2 regions of the Kitasatospora sp. NPDC033851 genome follow, and region 2 is predicted to be linked to the other one. Evidence: riboswitches for the same ligand, from Rfam matches in the RefSeq annotation. Region 2 holds a riboswitch; the other holds the start of a gene.
The links. A riboswitch is a leader RNA that binds a small molecule or an ion and turns the genes downstream of it on or off. The one in region 2 is predicted to bind thiamine pyrophosphate.
Positions count from the first base shown of each region.

Region 1: linked by a shared signal. The riboswitch ahead of thiO (glycine oxidase ThiO) and the one ahead of ACZ51D_RS07275 (purine-cytosine permease family protein) in region 2 are both predicted to bind thiamine pyrophosphate.

Region 1 covers NZ_JBVIRL010000016.1:83,877-87,200, reverse strand. Annotated here, with positions in the region: gene ACZ51D_RS27400 (Rv2175c family DNA-binding protein) at 1-121, opposite strand, end outside; gene ACZ51D_RS27395 (NAD(P)/FAD-dependent oxidoreductase) at 164-1,372, opposite strand; TPP riboswitch at 1,514-1,626, shown strand; gene thiO (glycine oxidase ThiO) at 1,630-2,808, shown strand; gene thiS (sulfur carrier protein ThiS) at 2,874-3,074, shown strand; gene ACZ51D_RS27380 (thiazole synthase) at 3,076-3,324, shown strand, end outside.
Region 2 covers NZ_JBVIRL010000003.1:107,030-110,353, reverse strand. Annotated here, with positions in the region: gene ACZ51D_RS07275 (purine-cytosine permease family protein) at 1-1,414, opposite strand, end outside; TPP riboswitch at 1,407-1,553, opposite strand; gene ACZ51D_RS07270 (S1C family serine protease) at 1,764-3,324, shown strand, end outside.

The DNA.
Region 1 (3,324 bases), on a different contig from region 2:
GGCCGCCGCTGCGGACCAGGTCGCGCACCTCGGTGACGCGCACCCCCCACTGCTCGGAGATGTCGGGGAGGTACATCCACTCGGCGACCAGGGCTTCAATCTTGCTTTCGATCTCACTCACGCCACCAGACTGCCACCTCCGCGGCCCGCCGCGCACCAGCCGCTACCCGGCGACCGCCGACTTCAGCGGAACCGAGGGGTCCGCCGCGCGGGCCGGGTCCAGCGCCGCACCGCGTTCGATCAGCTTCCGTCCCTGGGTGAGGTCGCGCGGCCGGTCCACGGTCAGCAGCGCGCTCGGCACCCCGTCGCGCAGCCAGAGCACCGCCCAGGAGCCGTCCTGCGGGCTGCCGCGCCACAGCGGCTCGTCGCCCTCGGCGTGCCGGCCCACGTACTGGACCATCCGCCCGAACTGCTCCGACCAGAAGTACGGCACCGGGTCGTACGGCGGCGCGTCCGCACCGAGGACGGCGGCGGCCGCCGCCTCGCCGGACTGCAGCGCGTGGTCCCAGTGCTGGACGGCCAGCCGGCCGCCGGCCCGGGCCGAGGGGTAGCTGACGCAGTCCCCGGCCGCGAAGACACCGGGCAGGCTGGTGCGCAGCCGCGCGTCCACCACGACGGCGCCGGTCCCGTCCAGTTCGACGCCGGAGCCGGCCAGCCACTCGGTCGCGGGCCGGGCGCCGATGCCGACCACCACCTCGTCGGCGGGCAGGTGCGAGCCGTCCGCCAGCAGCACCGCGCCGGGCTCGACGGCGGCCACGCCGACCCCGCAGCGCAGGTCGACGCCGGCCTCGGCGTACCAGGCGGCCATCGCCGAGCCGATCGCGGTCGGCAGCGCGCCGGGCAGCGGCGCCGGGCCCGCCTCGACCACGGTCACCTCGCAGCCCGCCTCGCGGGCGGCGGTGGACACCTCGGCGCCGATCCAGCCCGCGCCGACCAGCACCAGCCGCAGGCCGGGGCGCAGCAGCGCGCGCAGCGCCAGCGCGTCGTCCAGGGTGTGCAGCAGGTGGGCCCGCTCGGCGCCGGGCAGGGCGCGCGGGACGGCGCCGGTGGCGATCACCAGCGAGCCGTACGGGAGGTCGCCGTCGTCGGTGTGCAGCACGCCGGGGGTGAGGCCGGTGGCCCGGCGGCCGGTGCGGACCTCGATGCCGAGGTTCGCGTAGTCGATGTCCAGGGTGGTGCTGTCGCTCTTGCCGAGCAGCACGTCCTTGGAGAGCGGTGGCCGGTCGTACGGCGCGTGCGGCTCCTCGCCGACCAGCGTGATCCGCCCCCGCCAACCGCCCTGCCGCAGCTTCAGGGCGCACTGCGCCCCGGCCAGCCCGGCCCCGACGACGACCACCTGATCCGTCCCGCTCAGCTCTGCCACGCCCGTCACTGTACTCAGCGCGACGCCACCGCTTCCGGGCCGTCCACCCTTCGTTCAGGCGCGGCCTCGCGCCGAGCGGCCCCCTTCCGCCTCCCCCTGTCCACCCTTCGTCCGGCCCTTCGGCCGGGCCGGGCCCCGGCGTTATGGTGGGGACACCATCACGGGAGCCCGGCGAACCGGGCTGAGAGGCGGGCTGGCACGGCCTGCGACCGTCCGAACCTGATCCGGGTCATACCGGCGAAGGGAGAAGAGCAGCTTTGACACGCATGCCATCAGGCGCCCCACCCGACGTCCTGGTGATCGGCGGGGGCATCATCGGCCTCGCCGTCGCCTGGCGGGCGGCGCAGCGAGGGCTGCGGACCGTCGTGGTCGACCCCACCCCCGGCGGCGGGGCGGGCAAGGTCGCGGCCGGGATGCTCGCCCCGGTCACCGAGCTCCAGTACGGCGAGGAGCCGCTGCTGCGCCTCGGCATGGCCTCCAACGAGCGGTACGCGGACTTCGTCGCCGAACTCACGGAGGCGAGCGGCGGCCAGGACACCGGCTACCGCCAGTGCGGCACGATCGCCGTCGCGCTGGACTCCGACGACCGCGAGGAACTGCGCGAACTGCACGCCTTCCACCGGCGGCTGGGCCTGGACTCGACCTGGCTGACCGGCCGGGAGGCCCGCAGGCTGGAGCCGATGCTCGCCCCCGGGGTGCGCGGCGGCCTGCACGTCGCGGACGACCACCAGGTGGACGGCCGGCGGATGCTCACCGCGCTGCTGTCGGCCGGGGAGCGCGCGGGCGTCGTCGTCCGGGCCGCCGAGGCGGTTGAGCTGCTGGTCGAGGGCGGCCGCGCGGTCGGCGCCCGCCTGAGCACGCACGAGACCGTGACCGCCGACCAGGTCGTGCTCGCCGCCGGCCCGCACAGCCACCGGCTGGCCGGTCTGCCCGAGGGCGTGCTGCCCGCGATCCGCCCGGTGAAGGGGCAGGTGCTGCGCCTACGGGTCCCCGACGCCTACCGGCCGTTCCTCTCCCGCAACGTCCGCGCCGTGGTGCGCGGCCGGCACATCTACCTGGTGCCGCGGGAGAACGGCGAGCTGGTGATCGGCGCGACCACCGAGGAGCAGGGCTACGACACCACGGTCACCGCCGGCGGGGTGTACGAACTCCTGCGCGACGCGCACGAGTTGGTCCCGGGTCTCACCGAACTCCCGCTCGCGGAGACCTCGGCCGGTCTGCGCCCGGGCTCGCCCGACAACGCGCCGCTGCTCGGCCCGACGTCACTGCCCGGGCTGGTCGCCGCCACCGGCCACTACCGCAACGGCGTGCTGCTCACCCCGGTGACCGCCGACCTGCTCTCCGAGTACCTGGCCACCGGCGAACTCCCCGAACTGGCGCAGCCGTTCACCCCCACCCGGTTCTCCCCCGCCCCCGCTCGCCCCACCACGAAGGCCCTGGCATGACCGAGATCGCACCGAACGAAACCGGCCCGAACGAGACCGCACCGAACGAAACCGGTCCGGACGAGATCGCACTGACCGTCAACGGCAAGCCCCGCGAGGTGCCGGCCGCGACGACCCTCGCCGAGGTGGTGGCCACCGTCAGCCGGGCCAACTCCGGCGTCGCCGCCGCCCTCAACGAGGCCGTGGTGCCCCGCAGTTCGTGGTCCGAGACGCCGCTGACCGCGGGCGACCGGGTCGAGATCCTCACCGCCGTGCAGGGAGGCTGAGATGGCCGACGACCTGCTGACCATCGCCGGGACGAGCTTCTCCTCCCGGCTGATCATGGGCACCGGCGGCGCGCCGAGCCTGGAGGTGCTGGAGCGCGCGCTGCTCGCCTCCGGCACCGAGCTGACCACCGTCGCGATGCGCCGGGTCGACGCGGGCACCCAGGGCTCCGTCCTGGACGTGCTGACCCGCAACGGCATCCGCGTGCTGCCCAACACGGCCGGCTGCTTCACCGCCGGCGAGGCCGTGCTG
Region 2 (3,324 bases):
GCGGGGTGAGCGCCCAGGTGGCCAGGGCCGGCACCAGGAAGGCGAACAGCGAGGCCGACGTCCACTCCTGCGGGGTGAAGTGCAGGGCCTCCTGGGCGGCGGTCCAGAAGTTCGTCCACCAGTCGGCGACCTTGGTCGGCGCGATGAACTGGTAGACGGCGAAGCCCAGCACCCACGGCAGCAGCATCGTCCAGCGGGCGGGCGCGTCCTCGGAGAGGTTCCAGCCGCGGCGCCCGGCGCCGAGGAAGAAGTCCACCGCCAGCACCGCCAGCAGCGGCACGAACACCGAGCCGATCAGGCCGAGGAAGCTGTAGTAGGTGTCGGTGAACTGGTCGATCTGCAGCGCCAGCACGGTGGTCAGCACGCCGATCACGCCGCTCAGCACCCGGCGGTCCACCCGCGGCAGCAGGTTCTGCACCGACATCGCGGTCGAGTACACGTTGGCGAACGACTGGTCCGTCTCGCGCAGCACCAGCACCAGCAGGAACAGCCAGCCGGCCCAGACGCCGAGGAAGGAGTCGAAGAGCTTGTTCGGGTCGCCACCGGACTGCAGCAGCGCCATCAGGCCGAGCACGTAGCACCAGACCTGGGCGATCGTGTAGCCGGAGAAGCTGCCCCAGAACGCCGAGCGCGGGGTGCGCGAGTGCCGGGTGTAGTCGGCGGCCAGCGGGACGAAGGAGATCGACACCGCGATCATCGCGTCGGTCGCGCCCAGGAAGCCGTGCCAGTTGCCGGCGCCCGGGTCCGGCACGCCCTGGCGGCCCAGCTGGACCGTGAAGTACACCATCGCGACGGCGACCGCCCCGGCCACGAAGCGGCGCAGCACCGCGATCGAGCCCAGCGGCCAGATGGTCAGCGCGGTCGTCAGGGCGCCCGCGAGCAGCACGAACAGCCAGCGGTAGCCGGTGGTGTGGGCGACGGTCTGGGCGCCCGCCGAGATCGTCAGCAGCTCGAACACGCCCCAGCCGACGCACTGCACGATGTTCAGCACCGTCGGCAGGTACGACAGCCGGGTGCCGAACAGCCCGCGCAGGTTCGCCATCGCGGGGGCGCCGGTCCGGGCGCCGATCAGCGCGGCCACGCCGAGCATCGCGGTGCCGACCGCCGTACCGACCACGATCGCGGTCACCGCGGCGGCCAGCGACAGCTCGCTGCCGGGGGCGCCGAGCACGGTGGCGGCGGTCGAGAAGCCGATCAGGCTGACGCCCAGGTTCATCCAGAGCGCGAAGTGGTCCCGGAAGCGCAGCGTGCGCGGCGGCTCGGTGTCCAGGACCAGCGGCGCCTCGACGCGCTCGGAACGGTCCCGCACGGCGGTCGCCGTGGTGGCCGCAGCGGTGGTCGCCGCAGCGGTGGACTCGGGGAAATCCTTGGACGCGGCAGCGTCCGAAGAAGAGGATGACGAAGCAGACGGCATGGCCGATACTCCCTACGCCGGCATTACCCGGACAGGTTCCGGCGGTCAGCGCCCCCTCGACCGTCCGCCTCGCTCGCGTGGCGTACGGTCGACATGCGCACTCTCAGCCTGGTCGGTCCAAGCTCCCGCGTGTCAGTTTGGAGCGACAGGCTAACCGGCACAGGGGTGAACACCCAAGGCCAGGGCGTGCGCGGTCCGCATCGCGGGACGCCCGGCGGGGAGGGGGGAGCCCTCGGCCGTCGGCACCGGCTAAGGATTCTTATGAGTTCTTCAGAGGGGTCCTTACGGCAATCGAATCGACAGTGCGAAAAACTATGGTCCTTGGTTCTGCCAGCTATGGAGGTCGTCCGTGAGCACCGAGCGCGAGGTTGGGCCCACCGGGCCGCAGGGGGAGCAGCCCGCCGGCCAGGGGGCGGCTGAGTCCGCTTCCGAAGGCCCCGCTCAGGGCGGGCACCAGTCGACCATGGCCTTCCGCCGGGTCCCCGAGCCGGAGGCGGCCACCGGCGAGGCCGTCCCCGCCGAGGCCGCCCCGGCGGACGCGGCGCCGGCGGACGGCGGGCACAAGCCGACCATGGCGTTCCGTCGGGTGCCCGAACCCGAGGCGGCCACCGGCGAGGCCGGCACGGCCGAGACCGTCCCGGCCGAGGGCGGGCACAAGCCCACCGTCGCCTTCACCAAGGTCCCCGCGCCGGAGGCACCGGCGGCCGCGCCCGAGGCAGCCGCCCCGCCGGTGGCGCCCGCCGCGCCGGTCGCCGAGGAGCACGCCGTCGACCCGGCCACCGGGTACATCGACGCGCCGCCGCCGGTCCTGCCGCCCGCCGCGCCCGTGGCCCCGGCGGCAGCGCCCGTGGCCCCGGCGCTGCCGCCGGCCGCCAACCCGTACGCCACCCCGACCCACGGCGTCCCCGCCGCCGGTGCGCACGACGCGTACGGCGCCGCCGCAGCCGCCCCCGGTACCCCGGCCGCCCACGGCACGCCCGCCGCGCACGGCCACCACCCGTTCGGTGCGGGCCAGCCGCTCGGCGGCTGGGGCCCGACCCACGACGCCACCTCCGGCGGCGCGGGCTACCCCGGCGGCCCGGCGGGCCCGCTCGGCTACCCGGCCGACTACCCCGGCGGCCCGGACGGCGGCGGCCCGCGCAAGAAGCGCGGCGCACTGGTCGCCCTGATCGCTGCCGTCGCACTGGTCGCCGGTGTGGCCGGCGGCGCGCTCGGCGTGACCGTGGCCGACCGCAACGACAGCAGCAGCTCCGCGGACGACCACCGCAGCACCACCGTCCAGGCCAGCGACACCCAGAAGAACGAGCCCTCCCCCGGCTCCATCGCCGCCATCGCGCAGAAGGCGCTGCCCAGCGTCGTCACCATCAAGGCGCAGGGCAACGGCGAGTCCGGCACCGGCACCGGCTTCGTCTTCGACACCGAGGGCCACATCCTCACCAACAACCACGTGGTCGCGCCGACCCTCAACGGCGGCAAGCTGACCGTCAAGTTCGCCGACGGCACCTCGTACAACGCCTCGGTGCTGGGCCACGCCGAGGGCTACGACGTCGCCGTGGTCAAGATCGACAACCCGCCGAAGAGCAAGCTGGCCCCGCTGCCGCTGGCCGACTCCGACAAGGTCAACGTCGGCGACGCCACCGTCGCGATCGGCGCGCCGTACGGCCTGGAGTCCACCGTCACCAGCGGCATCATCAGCGCCAAGGACCGCCCGGTCGCCTCCGGCGACGACACCGGCTCGCAGGCCTCGTACATGAACGCCCTGCAGACCGACGCCTCGATCAACCCCGGCAACTCCGGCGGCCCGCTGCTCGACTCCGGCGGCGCCGTGGTCGGCATCAACTCGGCGATCCAGTCCAACGCCTCCGCCAACGGCCGGGCCGGCAGCATCGGCCTGGGCTTCGCCATCCCGA